DNA from 3 places in the Streptomyces sp. NPDC087310 genome. Region 1 is predicted to be linked to each of the others. Evidence: predicted binding sites of a transcription regulator. Region 1 holds the regulator's gene; each other region holds the start of a gene.

Evidence for each region. Region 1 encodes HrcA, which represses chaperone genes, less so after heat shock. Its sites were predicted from a motif close to TTNGCACTCNGNNNNNCNGAGTGCNAA; they were not measured.
Region 2: groL (chaperonin GroEL) is a predicted target of HrcA. The motif match lies at 2,566-2,592, and genes of this name have one in related genera.
Region 3: groES (co-chaperone GroES) is a predicted target of HrcA. The motif match lies at 2,074-2,100, and genes of this name have one in related genera.

What each region holds. Positions count from the first base shown of each region.
Region 1 covers NZ_JBIUYF010000001.1:982,752-987,228, forward strand. The annotation lists gene ACIO3P_RS03955 (nitronate monooxygenase) at 1-475, opposite strand, end outside; gene dnaJ (molecular chaperone DnaJ) at 666-1,802, opposite strand; gene hrcA (heat-inducible transcriptional repressor HrcA) at 1,803-2,819, opposite strand; gene ACIO3P_RS03970 (MBL fold metallo-hydrolase) at 3,009-3,800, shown strand; gene ACIO3P_RS03975 (DUF3097 domain-containing protein) at 3,834-4,477, shown strand, end outside.
Region 2 covers NZ_JBIUYF010000005.1:598,627-603,103, forward strand. The annotation lists gene ACIO3P_RS21890 (hypothetical protein) at 1-109, opposite strand, end outside; gene ACIO3P_RS21895 (sigma-70 family RNA polymerase sigma factor) at 109-618, opposite strand; gene groL (chaperonin GroEL) at 815-2,440, opposite strand; gene ACIO3P_RS21905 (cold-shock protein) at 2,765-2,968, opposite strand; gene ACIO3P_RS21910 (ubiquitin-like small modifier protein 1) at 3,326-3,601, opposite strand; gene thrC (threonine synthase) at 3,661-4,477, opposite strand, start outside.
Region 3 covers NZ_JBIUYF010000004.1:321,548-326,024, forward strand. The annotation lists gene ACIO3P_RS16640 (SAM-dependent methyltransferase) at 1-443, opposite strand, end outside; gene ACIO3P_RS16645 (polysaccharide deacetylase family protein) at 527-1,549, shown strand; gene ACIO3P_RS16650 (hypothetical protein) at 1,546-1,923, shown strand; gene groES (co-chaperone GroES) at 2,247-2,555, shown strand; gene groL (chaperonin GroEL) at 2,658-4,283, shown strand; gene ACIO3P_RS16665 (SDR family NAD(P)-dependent oxidoreductase) at 4,419-4,477, opposite strand, start outside.

The DNA of each region.
Region 1 (4,477 bases):
GGGCCTCCTCGGCCGTGGTCACGGTGACGACGGTGTACGTGCCGACACCCGCGAAGGCGTCGAAGGTCGTCCTGGTCGGGCAGCCGAAGGTGAAGGAGACGACCGGCACCGGGTCGTCGAGCAGGATCGCGAGCTTCGCCTCGTACGCGTCGTCCCGCCCCGACTCGGGGTCGCCGAGCGGTGTCTCGTACCAGGTGGCCTCACCGGCGAGCTGGTTGCGGTAGACCTCGACGGCCGCGTGGTCGGCGTAGTGCGGCTGCGGCATGAAGAGGTTGACGCCGAAGGGGCGGCCGGTGAGGCCCCGGAGCTGCTTGACCTCTTCGTACATGCCGTCGACCGTCTTGTACCCGGCGGCCAGGAACCCGAGACCCCCGGCCTCGGAGACGGCCGCGGCGAGCTGCGGGCAGGAAGCGCCGCCCGCCATGGGGGCCTGCACGATCGGATACCGGCAGAGATCGGTCAGTGCGGAGGACATGCACGCATGGTGCCATGTCAGCCACGGCACCTCCGAATCGGCACCGCGCCGCGCGGGGCCACGGGTCCGGGGTCTGCCCCCGGATCCCTGGCCCACCGGCCCGTCCGCTGCCCGTTGAGGCAGCGTTCAGGCCCGAACACTGCCCCGGGCACCGCCCGTTGGACACGTCCTGGCCCGGCGCCGGGCCCGCCTACCGTCCGTTGAACGCGTCCTTGAGCCGCGAGAACAGTCCCTGCTGACCTGGCTGGAACTGACCGGTGGGCCGCTCCTCGCCACGGAGCTGGGCCAGTTCGCGCAGCAGGCGTTCCTGCTCCGGGTCCATCTTCGTCGGGGTCATCACCTCGACGTGGACGATCAGATCGCCCCGCCCGCCGCCCCGCAGGTGCGTGATGCCGCGCCCGTGCAGCGGGATCGACTGGCCGGACTGGGTGCCGGGCCGTACGTCGATCTCCTCCACGCCGTCGAGCGTCTCCAGCGGGCACTTCGTGCCCAGAGCCGCCGCCGTCATGGGGATCGTGACCGTGCAGTGCAGGTCGTCGCCGCGCCGCTGGAACGTCGCGTGCGGGACCTCGTGGATCTCCACGTACAGGTCACCGGCGGGGCCGCCGCCGGGGCCGACCTCGCCCTCGCCCGCGAGCTGGATACGGGTGCCGTTGTCGACGCCCGCCGGGATCTTGACCGTGAGGGTACGGCGCGAACGGATCCGGCCGTCGCCCGCGCACTCGGGGCACGGCGTGGGGACGACCGTACCGAAGCCCTGGCACTGCGGGCAGGGCCGCGAGGTCATGACCTGGCCCAGGAAGGACCGGGTGACCTGCGAGACCTCGCCCCGACCGCGGCACATGTCGCAGGTCTGGGCGGAGGTGCCGGGTGCGGCGCCCTCGCCCGAGCAGGTCGTGCAGACGATCGCGGTGTCGACCTGGATGTCCTTGGTCGTACCGAAGGCCGCCTCGTTGAGGTCGATCTCCAGCCGGATCATCGCGTCCTGGCCGCGCCGCGTCCGCGACCGCGGGCCGCGCTGCGACGCCGTGCCGAAGAACGCGTCCATGATGTCCGAGAAGTTGCCGAAGCCGCCGGCTCCGAACCCTCCCGCGCCACCGCCCCCACCGGAGGACAGCGGGTCACCGCCGAGGTCGTAGACCTGCTTCTTCTGCGGGTCCGACAACACCTCGTACGCGGCGTTGATCTCCTTGAAGCGCTCTTGCGTCTTGGGATCGGGATTGACATCCGGGTGCAGCTCGCGCGCGAGCCTGCGGAATGCCTTCTTGATCTCGTCCTGAGATGCGTCGCGGCGCACGCCGAGTACGGCGTAGTAGTCCGTGGCCACTTACGACTCCGCCAGGATCTGTCCGACGTAACGTGCCACTGCGCGTACCGCTCCCATCGTTCCGGGGTAGTCCATGCGGGTCGGTCCGACCACGCCGAGTTTGGCGACTGCCTCGTCGCCCGAACCGTAGCCGACCGCGACGACGGACGTGGAGTTGAGGCCCTCGTGGGCGTTCTCGTGCCCGATACGTACGGTCATGCCGGGGTCCGCGGCCTCGCCGAGGAGCTTGAGGAGCACCACGTGCTCCTCCAGCGCCTCCAGCACCGGCCGGATGGTCAGGGGAAAGTCGTGTCCGAAACGGGTGATGTTGGCGGTTCCGCCGATCATCAGCCGCTCCTCGGTCTCCTCGACCAGGGTTTCCAGCAGGGTCGCGAGGACCGCCGACACGGTCCCTCGGTCCTCCTGCTCGAAGGAGTCGGGCAGGTCCTGCACGAGCTGCGGGACGTCCGCGAAGCGGCGTCCGACGATCCGGCTGTTGAGCCGGGCCCGCAGGTCCGCGAGGGAGGTCTCGCCGAACGGGGCGGGGCAGTCGACGAGGCGCTGCTCGACCCGTCCGGTGTCCGTGATCAGGACGAGCATGAGGCGGGCGGGCGCGAGCGCCAGCAGTTCCACGTGCCGCACCGTCGAACGGGTCAGCGAGGGGTACTGGACGACGGCCACCTGCCGGGTGAGCTGCGCGAGCAGCCGTACCGTACGGCCCACGACGTCGTCGAGGTCGACGGCGCCGTCCAGCAGGTTCTGGATGGCGCGGCGCTCCGGCAGCGACAGGGGCTTGACCCCGGCCAGCCGGTCGACGAAGAGCCGGTAGCCCTTGTCGGTCGGGATGCGCCCGGCGCTGGTGTGCGGCTGGGCGATGAAGCCCTCGTCCTCCAGCACCGCCATGTCGTTGCGTACGGTCGCCGGGGAGACGCCGAGTTTGTGCCGCTCCGTGAGCGCCTTGGAACCGACGGGCTCCTCCGTGCCGACGTAGTCCTGGACGATCGCGCGCAACACTTCGAGTCTGCGTTCGCTGAGCATGGCGCACACCTCCCGATGTCGTCCGTCGTCCTTCGCCCGCCGCGGCCTTCGTTGGCACTCGTTCCGCGGGAGTGCCAGTGGTTCCCGGTTCAGTGTACGGCCGCAGGACGTACAGCGAGCAAGGGCGGCCGACCACCGTACCCGGGGATCCTCGGGCCGGATGTCAGTGGTCTCCCGTAGCGTCCCGGTATGGACGTCCGTTGGGAAGAGCACGGGTGGGAGCGGCTGGCGCCCGGAGTGGGCCGCGTACGCCTGCCGGGGTGGGACGCGACCGTCGGTCTGGTGGTCGGGGAGCGGGGCGCGCTGCTGTACGACACGGGGTCGACGCTGCGGGAGGGCGCCGAACTCCGGGCGCGGACGCGGGCGCTGCTCGGCGGCCGGCGCGTGACACATGTCGCACTCAGCCATCCGCATTTCGATCATGTGCTGGGGGCGGCGGCGTTCTCCGGGGTGGCGGTGTACGGGGCGGTCGGCCTGGCGGAGCTGCTGGCCGGGGACGGGGCGGGGAAGGGCGGGAGCCTGTACGAGGAGGCGGTACGGGAGGGGGTCGCGGAGGCGGAGGCGGCCGAGGCGGTGGATCTGCTGGTCAGCCCGGGGCACGCGGTCTCCGGGGAGCTGACGCTGGACCTGGGCGGCGGGCGGCGGGTGGTGCTGGCGAACGTCGGCCCGGGGCACACGGCGCACGACCTGGCGCTGCTGGTGCCGGGGACGGGGGCCGGGACGGGCGGTGGGGCGGGGGCTCCCGGCGCCCCTGCGGTGCTCTTCTGCGGGGACCTGGTGGAGGAGTCGGGCGAGCCGCAGGCGGGCCCCGACGCGGTCCCGGCGCGCTGGCCCGCCGCCCTGGACCGGCTGCTGGCACTGGGCGGCGGGGACGGGACGGTGTACGTGCCGGGGCACGGGGCGGTGGTGGACGCGGCGTTCGTACGGGCGCAACGCGACGCGCTGGCCGCGCGGTTCGGCGGGTCGGGGGCGCCCTCGTAGCCGGGCCCGCGCGCCCCGCATATCGTCATCCGCATGCGCAGCTACAGCCCCGATCTGACGCCCCCGTGGAAGAAGCCCACGCCCGCGCCGGAGGTCCCCGCCGAAACCGATCTGGTGGTCGAGGAGGTGACGACGGGCTTCTGCGGCGCGGTGATCCGCTGCGAGAAGACCGCCGAGGGGCCGACGGTCACCCTGGAGGACCGCTTCGGCAAGCACCGCGTCTTCCCCATGGTGGCGCGCGGCTTCCTGCTGGAGGGCCGGCCGGTGACCCTGGTCCGCCCGCGGCCGGGCGGCGCCGCGGGACCCGCCGCCCCGGCCCGTACGGCCTCGGGCTCGGTCGCCGTGCCGGGCGCCCGCGCGCGGGTGGCCAGGGCGGGCCGGATCTACGTGGAGGGGCGGCACGACGCGGAGCTGGTCGAGAAGGTCTGGGGCGACGACCTGCGCATCGAGGGCGTGGTCGTGGAGTACCTGGGCGGTGTCGACGATCTCCCCGCGGTGGTCGCCGAGTTCGGCCCCGCGCCGGACGCCCGGCTCGGCGTGCTGGTCGACCATCTCGTCCCCGGCTCGAAGGAGTCCCGTATCGCCGCGGCGGCGGCCGGCGCGGACGTCCTGGTCGTGGGGCACCCGTACATCGACATCTGGGAGGCCGTGAAGCCGTCCTCGGTGGGCATCGCGGC
Region 2 (4,477 bases), on a different contig from region 1:
CCACGGGCCCCACCAGAGCGGCGAGTTCGGCCGCCGCGCGCGGCGACAGCTCCCCGGGCTCCGGGACCGGTACCGGATTGGCGTTCCGGATCATCGACTTCACGCGCATCACACTGACTCCTCGGGCAGGTCGAACACATCACGGAACGCTTTACGGGCCCGGTGCAGCCGCACCCACACCGCGGGCGCCGAACAGCCCAGCGCCTGACCGGCCTCGGCGGCGCTCAGCCCGTCCCAGTAGCTCAGCAGCAGCACCTCGCGGTGGTGGGACGGCAGCCGGTCGAGCGCGTCGAGGACGGCTTCGTCCGGTCCTGAGGCAGGACCGCGGTCCAGCTCGTCGCCGATCCGCCGGTGCAGCTCCGTCAGCCGCTCCATCGAGCGGTAGTGGTTGCTCAGCAGATTCCGCGCGGTGACGAACAGCCAGCCCGTACCGACCTCCTGGCCGTCCGTCATGCGCTCCCAGGCCGTACGGAAGACCTCGGCGGTCAGCTCCTCGGCCGCCGCCCGGTCCCCCGACCTCCGCTGCACGAAGGCGGACACCCGTGGGTGGTCACGGACGTACAAGGCGGTGAACCGCGCGGCGCGGTCCCGCTCACTCCCGGTCTTCAAGGTCTCCACACCCCATAGATGTCATGGACCGGGCGCATCCTTACATCCCGAAGCAGAAGAACCGGGGAAAAAGCCCGAGGGCGGCACCCCTTCGAAAGCCGAGGCTCGAAAGCCGAAAGCTCGAAGAAGGGGTGCCGCCCTCGGTCAGGACGGTCGATCGACCGGCCGACCGGACGCGGCGGGCGTCCGGGCGGCCTCAGGCCGATCAGAAGTCCATGTCACCGCCCGGCATGCCGCCGCCGGCCGGGGCCGCGCCGGCCTTCTCCGGCTTGTCGGCGATGACGGCCTCGGTGGTGAGGAACAGCGCGGCGATGGACGCGGCGTTCTGGAGAGCGGAGCGCGTGACCTTCGCCGGGTCGATGATGCCCTCGGCGATCATGTCGACGTACTCGCCGGTCGCGGCGTTCAGGCCGTGACCGACCGTCAGGTTGCGGACCTTCTCCACGACGACGCCGCCCTCAAGACCACCGTTGACGGCGATCTGCTTGAGCGGAGCCTCCAGCGCGAGCTTGACCGCGTTCGCGCCGGTCGCCTCGTCGCCCGTCAGCTCAAGCTTCTCGAAGACCGAGGCAGCCTGGAGCAGAGCCACGCCACCACCGGCGACGATGCCCTCCTCGACGGCGGCCTTGGCGTTGCGCACCGCGTCCTCGATGCGGTGCTTGCGCTCCTTGAGCTCGACCTCGGTCGCGGCGCCGGCCTTGATGACGGCCACGCCGCCGGCCAGCTTCGCCAGGCGCTCCTGGAGCTTCTCGCGGTCGTAGTCCGAGTCGCTGTTCTCGATCTCGGCACGGATCTGGCTGACGCGGCCCGCGACCTGGTCGCTGTCGCCGCCACCGTCGACGATGGTCGTCTCGTCCTTGGTGATGACGACGTTGCGGGCGCGGCCGAGCAGGTCGAGACCGGCGTTCTCCAGCTTGAGGCCGACCTCCTCGGAGATGACCGTGCCGCCGGTGAGGATGGCGATGTCGTTCAGCATCGCCTTGCGGCGGTCACCGAAGCCCGGGGCCTTGACGGCGACGGACTTGAAGGTGCCCTTGAGCTTGTTGACGACCAGGGTCGACAGGGCCTCGCCCTCGACGTCCTCGGCGATGATCAGCAGGGGCTTGCCGGACTGGATGACCTTCTCCAGCAGGGGAAGGAGGTCCTTCACGCTGCCGATCTTGGAGTTGGCGATCAGGATGTACGGGTCGTCGAGCGACGCCTCCATACGCTCCATGTCCGTGGCGAAGTACGCCGAGATGTAGCCCTTGTCGAAGCGCATGCCCTCGGTGAGCTCAAGCTCAAGGCCGAAGGTCTGCGACTCCTCGACGGTGATGACGCCTTCCTTGCCGACCTTGTCCATCGCCTCGGCGATGAGCTCGCCGATCTGGGTGTCGGCGGCGGAGATGGAGGCCGTCGAAGCGATCTGCTCCTTGGTCTCCACGTCCTTGGCCTGCTCCAGCAGGGCGCCGGAGACGGCCTCGACGGCCTTCTCGATGCCGCGCTTGAGGGCCATCGGGTTGGCGCCGGCCGCCACGTTGCGCAGGCCCTCGCGGACGAGCGCCTGGGCGAGGACGGTCGCGGTGGTCGTACCGTCACCGGCGACGTCGTCCGTCTTCTTGGCGACTTCCTTGACCAGCTCGGCGCCGATCTTCTCGTACGGGTCCTCGAGCTCGATCTCCTTGGCGATGGACACACCATCGTTGGTGATCGTGGGGGCGCCCCACTTCTTCTCGAGGACGACGTTGCGGCCCTTGGGACCAAGGGTGACCTTGACGGCGTCGGCGAGCTGGTTCATCCCGCGCTCGAGACCGCGCCGTGCCTCCTCGTCGAACGCGATGATCTTGGCCATGTGAAGTGGTCCTCCCGGACTGGGGTGGATTTCTCCGGACCGCGCTGGCGCCCGCGACGGACGGCCTGAGAGTCGGCGGTTCCTTGCCCCACCGGCTCTTCGGGCCTCACCGACCCGGTCCTAAGTTGTCACTCTCACTTGCAGAGTGCTAACGCCAATAATTAGCACTCGACCCCCGAGAGTGCAAGCGCCTACAGGACCTCGTTGGAGGGTCACGCATGAGGGGCCCGCATCCCTGGTGCGGGATGCGGGCCCCTCATGCGTGAGTGCGATGCGGAGTCTGTACCGAGTACGTGAGTGCGTCGGTGGCCGATCGCGCCGGGATCAGACGGCGAGCTTGACCATGTCCGCCTGCGGACCCTTCTGGCCCTGCGAGATCTCGAACTCCACTCGCTGACCTTCTTCAAGGGTGCGGTAACCGTCCATCTGGATCGCGCTGTAGTGGACGAATACATCCGCACCACCGTCGACCGCGATGAAGCCGTAGCCCTTCTCCGCGTTGAACCACTTGACGGTGCCCTGAGCCATGCCAACTCCCCTATTACTGGCCCTTGCACGGGGCCACACTTCGCGCCGGAACGCGTCGACCGCGGCTGAATGTATCTGCCCAACTGCCCTCTGCAACAGGTCAATCGGACGAGAATTCTGGGCGTGGCCGAACACGCATAGTGCTGAATCCACTGCGTTCCGGGACAAGTCGGGCCGGGCAAAGCGTACGTACGCCGCAAAAGGCTCCAGGACTTTGCCCTCATGTTGTCGCGTTCTCGCTCGCGTACGGAGCGGGCGACAGCGGGGCGTTCCCACACTCTACCGTGCTCAACCATGTAGAACGGCCCCCTCCGCTTCTGCTGCGGAGAGGGCCGTTCTGCGTTGCGTTCGGCGGCGTCAGCCTCCGGCGACCGCCGGGATGATCGAGATGCCCGCGCCCGCCGGCGTGGCGGTCTCCAGGCCCTGTTCGAAGCGGACGTCGTCGTCGTTCACGTACACGTTGACGAAGCGGCGCAGCTTGCCCTGGTCGTCCAGGACGCGCCCGGCGATGCCCGGGTGGTTCGTCTCCAGCGACTGGATGACCTCGGAGAGGGTGGCGCCCTCCGCGGGAACCTCGGCCTGGCCACCGGTGTAGGTGCGCAGGATGGTGGGGATACGGACCTTGACGCTCATGGTGGGAAGCCTTTCTCGGTGTCGGTGGTCAGCTCACGACGTGTCAGCTCACGACGTGGTCAGCTCGCGGCGAGGCCCGCGTCGCGGAACGCGTCGAGGCTCGGGCGGATCGTCGCCGTCGGGCCGGTCGTCGGGGCCACGGCGTCCAGCGTCTTGAGCCCGTCACCGGTGTTGAGGACGACGGTGGTGAGGGCCGGGTCGAGCACGCCCGCCTCGATGAGCTTCTTCGTCACGCCGACGGTCACGCCGCCCGCGGTCTCCGCGAAGATGCCCTCGGTGCGCGCCAGCAGCTTGATCGCGTCGACGATCTGCTCGTCGTTGACGTCCTCCACCGCGCCGCCGGTGCGCCGGGCGATGTCCAGGACGTACGGGCCGTCGGCCGGGTTGCCGATCGCCAGGGACTTGGCGATGGTGTCCGGCTTCTGCGGCCGTACGACGTCGTGCCCGGCCTTGAAGGCGGTGGAGACCGGCGAGCAGCCCTCGGCCTGGGCGCCGAAGATCTTGTACGGCCGGTCCTCGACGAGGCCGAGCTTGATCAGCTCCTGGAGCCCCTTGTCGATCTTCGTGAGCTGCGACCCCGAGGCGATCGGGATGACGATCTGATCCGGCAGCCGCCAGCCGAGCTGTTCGCAGATCTCGTACGCGAGGGTCTTGGAGCCCTCTCCGTAGTACGGCCGCAGGTTGACGTTGACGAAGCCCCAGCCCTCGCCCAGCGGGTCGCCGATGAGCTCGGAGCAGAAGCGGTTGACGTCGTCGTAGTTGCCCTCGATGCCGACCAGGTCCCCGCCGTACACCGCGGCCATGACGACCTTGCCCTGCTCCAGGTCGTGCGGGATGAACACGCAGGAGCGGAAGCCGGCGCGGGCCGCCGCGGCG
Region 3 (4,477 bases), on a different contig from region 1:
ACCGGGTCGAGATCGACGGCACGGACGGCGAAGCCCGCGCGCGCCAGCTCGATCGCGTCGCCGCCGATGCCGCAGCAGAGGTCCGTGATCCGGGGCGCGTCGTCCCCGTTCCCCGGTGCCGCGAGGGTACGGAACCTGGCCGCCCGGTAGGCGGCGACGGAGCCGCGCGTGGCCTGTTCGACGCCGTTGGGCGTGAAGTACATGCGGTACGCGTCCGCCGCGCCGAACTTGGCCACCGCGCGCTGGCGCAGCCGCGCCTGGGCCAGCGCCGCCGAGACCAGCTCGGCCGGGTGGTCGCGGCGCAGCCGGGTCGCGAGGGCGAGTTCCCCTGCGGGGTCGTGGTCGCGCAGCTCGGCGAGGAGGGCCTGGCCCTCGGGGGAGAGCAGGGGCGCGAGCGGCGAGGCGGTGGCGGGGGAGGGGGCGCGGTCGGTCATCCGGTCCATTGTGGGCCAGGCGGGGGGTTGGTGTGCGTCGGGCGGCGCTGTCGGCCGGGCGGAGGCGCCGCGCGCTGACAGGATGCGGCGCCATGCAGCTAGTAAGACAAAAGGAACAAAAGGAAGTAGTTGGGGCGCGAGTTGCCACGGGGGCGCCCCGGAACACCGGGTCCCGGCGCGGAAGACGGTGCGCCGCAGCCCTGGCGACGCTGCTCGTCGCCGCGGTCGGCTCGGGCTGCGCCTCCGGGGCCGGTGAGCCGGGAGCCACGGCGGCGCACGGCCGGCCCGGCGACCACGGCGAGCACGGCAAGGCGGCGCCCGGCGCGCCCGACGGTCAGCGGGAGGGCGGCGCGGGGACGCTCTCGTATGCCGAGCAGACGCGCCGTACGCAGGCCGCGCGCGCCGTCGCGGCGAAGAAGTGGGGGCTCGCCAGTACGCCCCTGGCCGCGCCCCCCGCGCCCGCCGTCAAGCCGGAGATCACCAACCGGAAGGGCTTCGAGATCGAGGACGAGGAGGAGGGCGAGAACCTGCCCCCCGTCTTCACCACGGTCCCGGTCAAGGACCGGGTCGTCTTCCTGACGATGGACGACGGTTCGGAGAAGGACCCCGACCTGCTGCGGATGATGACCGAGCTGAAGATCCCGTACACCGCCTTCCTCAGCGACTACGTCATCAACGACAACTACGGGTACTTCAAGCAGATGCAGGACCGTGGGGTCACCATCCAGAACCACACGCTCAACCACCCCTACCTGCCCGGACTCTCCTACGAGGAGCAGCGTACCGAGATCTGCGACCAGCAGGACAAGCTGGAGAAGCGGTACGGAAAGCGCCCCACGCTCTTCCGGCCGCCGTACGGCAACTACAACCACGACACGCTGCGTGCCGCCAAGAGCTGCGGTGCGCGGGCCGTACCGCTCTGGACCGCCGAGGCGTACCCCGACCACATGGAGTGGCGCGAGTGGGACCGGGACCTGCACCCCGGCGACATCGTGCTCACGCACTTCCGTGGCCGCGAGGACTGGAAGGGCACCATGCCCGACATGATCCGGCACGCGATGAAGGTGATCACGGACAAGGGGTACGCCGTGGCCAGGCTGGAGGACTACGTATGAGACCCGGGCACCGGCTGCTGGCCGGAGTGCTGGCGGCCGGTGCGCTCCTCACCGCCGGCTGTGCGCAGTCGGTGGACCCCATCGAACGGCTCGGGCGCAAGGCGGCGCAGCGGGTCGGCCCGGGGGTCCGGGAGGCGCCGGGGGCGCCGGAGCCGGTCTCGCGCGCCGTTGTCGTACGCCGTGACTGCGGGCGCCCCGCGCCGCCGGGACGGACGGGGGCGCGGACGGCGAAGTGCCGGGGTGCGGCGCGGCTGGCCCGCGCGGCGGACTCGGGGGCGGCCCCGGGGGCGGTCCACGGCGTGGCTCACGGAGCGGCTCACGAGGCGGCTCATGGGGCGTCGGCCCGGGAGGCGCTCCGTACCGATACCGACTGACCCGTGAACGCCGCGTCGTACGTGCTGTGTCGTACGAGCCGTGTCGTACGCGCCGCGTCGTACGTGCTGTCCAGGTCCGTACCCGCGTGCGGAACCATGCCCCTTCTGCTCGCGTTTCCCTGTCGTGAGGGCGCGCCGCGAGCATCCGTATTGGCACTCCGCTTGACCGAGTGCTAATCGCGGCCATAGTGTCAGGTCTGGCACTCCCCACTGGAGAGTGCCAAAGCGCGACTGACGGATCCGGCACCCGCGACGACGGGTCCATCTGGTCGCCACCCTCAGACAGTTAACCCCGTGAGATCTCCGAAGGGGGAGGTCGGATCGTGACGACCGCCAGCACCAAGGTTGCCATCAAGCCGCTCGAGGACCGCATTGTGGTCCAGCCGCTCGACGCCGAGCAGACCACGGCCTCTGGCCTGGTTATCCCGGACACCGCCAAGGAGAAGCCCCAGGAGGGCGTCGTCCTGGCTGTGGGCCCGGGCCGTTTCGAGAACGGCGAGCGGCTTCCGCTCGACGTTTCCGTCGGCGATGTCGTTCTGTACAGCAAGTACGGCGGCACCGAGGTGAAGTACAGCGGCGAGGAGTACCTCGTCCTCTCGGCTCGCGACGTGCTCGCGATCATCGAGAAGTAACTCACCCAAGATTTACTTTTGCTTTTGAGCTGCGCCCCTGGCCCCCCTGCGAATGCCGGGTGGACAGGGGCGCAGCTCATTTGAGAGGACAGAGAAGCTCCCATGGCGAAGATCCTGAAGTTCGACGAGGACGCCCGTCGCGCCCTTGAGCGCGGCGTCAACAAGCTTGCCGACACGGTGAAGGTGACGATCGGCCCCAAGGGCCGCAACGTCGTCATCGACAAGAAGTTCGGCGCCCCCACCATCACCAACGACGGTGTCACGATCGCTCGCGAGGTCGAGCTCGACGACCCGTACGAGAACCTGGGTGCCCAGCTCGTGAAGGAGGTGGCGACCAAGACCAACGACATCGCGGGTGACGGCACCACCACCGCCACCGTGCTGGCCCAGGCGCTGGTCCGCGAGGGCCTGCGCAACGTCGCCGCGGGCGCTTCCCCGGCCTCCCTGAAGAAGGGCATCGACGCCGCGGTCAAGGCCGTCTCCGACGAGCTGCTCGCGACCGCCCGCCCGATCGACGACAAGTCCGACATCGCCGCCGTCGCCGCGCTCTCCGCGCAGGACGAGCAGGTCGGCGAGCTCATCGCCGAGGCGATGGACAAGGTCGGCAAGGACGGTGTCATCACCGTCGAGGAGTCCAACACCTTCGGCCTGGAGCTGGACTTCACCGAGGGCATGGCCTTCGACAAGGGCTACCTGTCCCCCTACATGGTGACCGACCAGGAGCGTATGGAGGCCGTCCTCGACGACCCGTACATCCTGATCCACCAGGGCAAGATCGGCTCGATCCAGGACCTGCTCCCGCTGCTGGAGAAGGTCATCCAGGGCGGCAGCTCCAAGCCGCTGCTGATCATCGCCGAGGATGTCGAGGGCGAGGCGCTCTCCACCCTCGTCGTCAACAAGATCCGCGGCACGTTCAACGCGGTCGCGGTCAAGGCCCCCGGCTTCGGTGACCGCCGCAAGGCCATGCTCGGCGACATCGCCACCCTCACCGGTGCGACCGTCATCGCCGAGGAGGTCGGCCTCAAGCTCGACCAGGCCGGTCTGGACGTGCTGGGCTCCGCCCGCCGCGTGACCGTCACCAAGGACGACACGACCATCGTCGACGGTGCGGGTGCCGCCGACGAGATCACCGGCCGTGTCAACCAGATCAAGGCCGAGATCGAGTCCACGGACTCCGACTGGGACCGCGAGAAGCTCCAGGAGCGCCTCGCGAAGCTGGCCGGCGGCGTGTGCGTGATCCGCGTCGGCGCCGCCACCGAGGTGGAGCTGAAGGAGAAGAAGCACCGTCTGGAGGACGCCATCTCCGCGACCCGCGCCGCGGTCGAGGAGGGCATCGTCTCCGGTGGTGGCTCCGCTCTGGTGCACGCCGCCAAGGTGCTGGAGGGCAACCTCGGCAAGGAGGGCGACGAGGCCACCGGTGTCGCGGTCGTCCGCCGCGCCGTCGTCGAGCCGCTGCGCTGGATCGCCGAGAACGCCGGTCTTGAGGGCTACGTCATCACCTCGAAGGTGGCGGAGCTGGACAAGGGCCACGGCTTCAACGCCTCCACCGGCGAGTACGTCGACCTGGTGAAGGCCGGCGTCATCGACCCGGTCAAGGTCACGCGCTCCGCCCTGGAGAACGCCGCTTCCATCGCCGCGCTGCTGCTCACGACCGAGACCCTGGTCGTCGAGAAGCCGGCCGAGGAAGAGGCCGACGCCGGCCACGGCGGCCACGGCCACAGCCACTGAGGTTCGCGTCGCGGTCGGCCGAACCGCCGCCGCTTCCGCGCGAGAAGCAGCCGGGCCCGGTACCCCTGGAGGGGTGCCGGGCCTCGCTGTCGCCGCGGTGTCGCTTCGTGTTTCGGTGTGCTTCGGTGCCGCGCGTTACTGCGGGCCGTACTTGCGCCCCGTCTTCGAGGTGACCCCGCCGAGCAGCCCGCGCG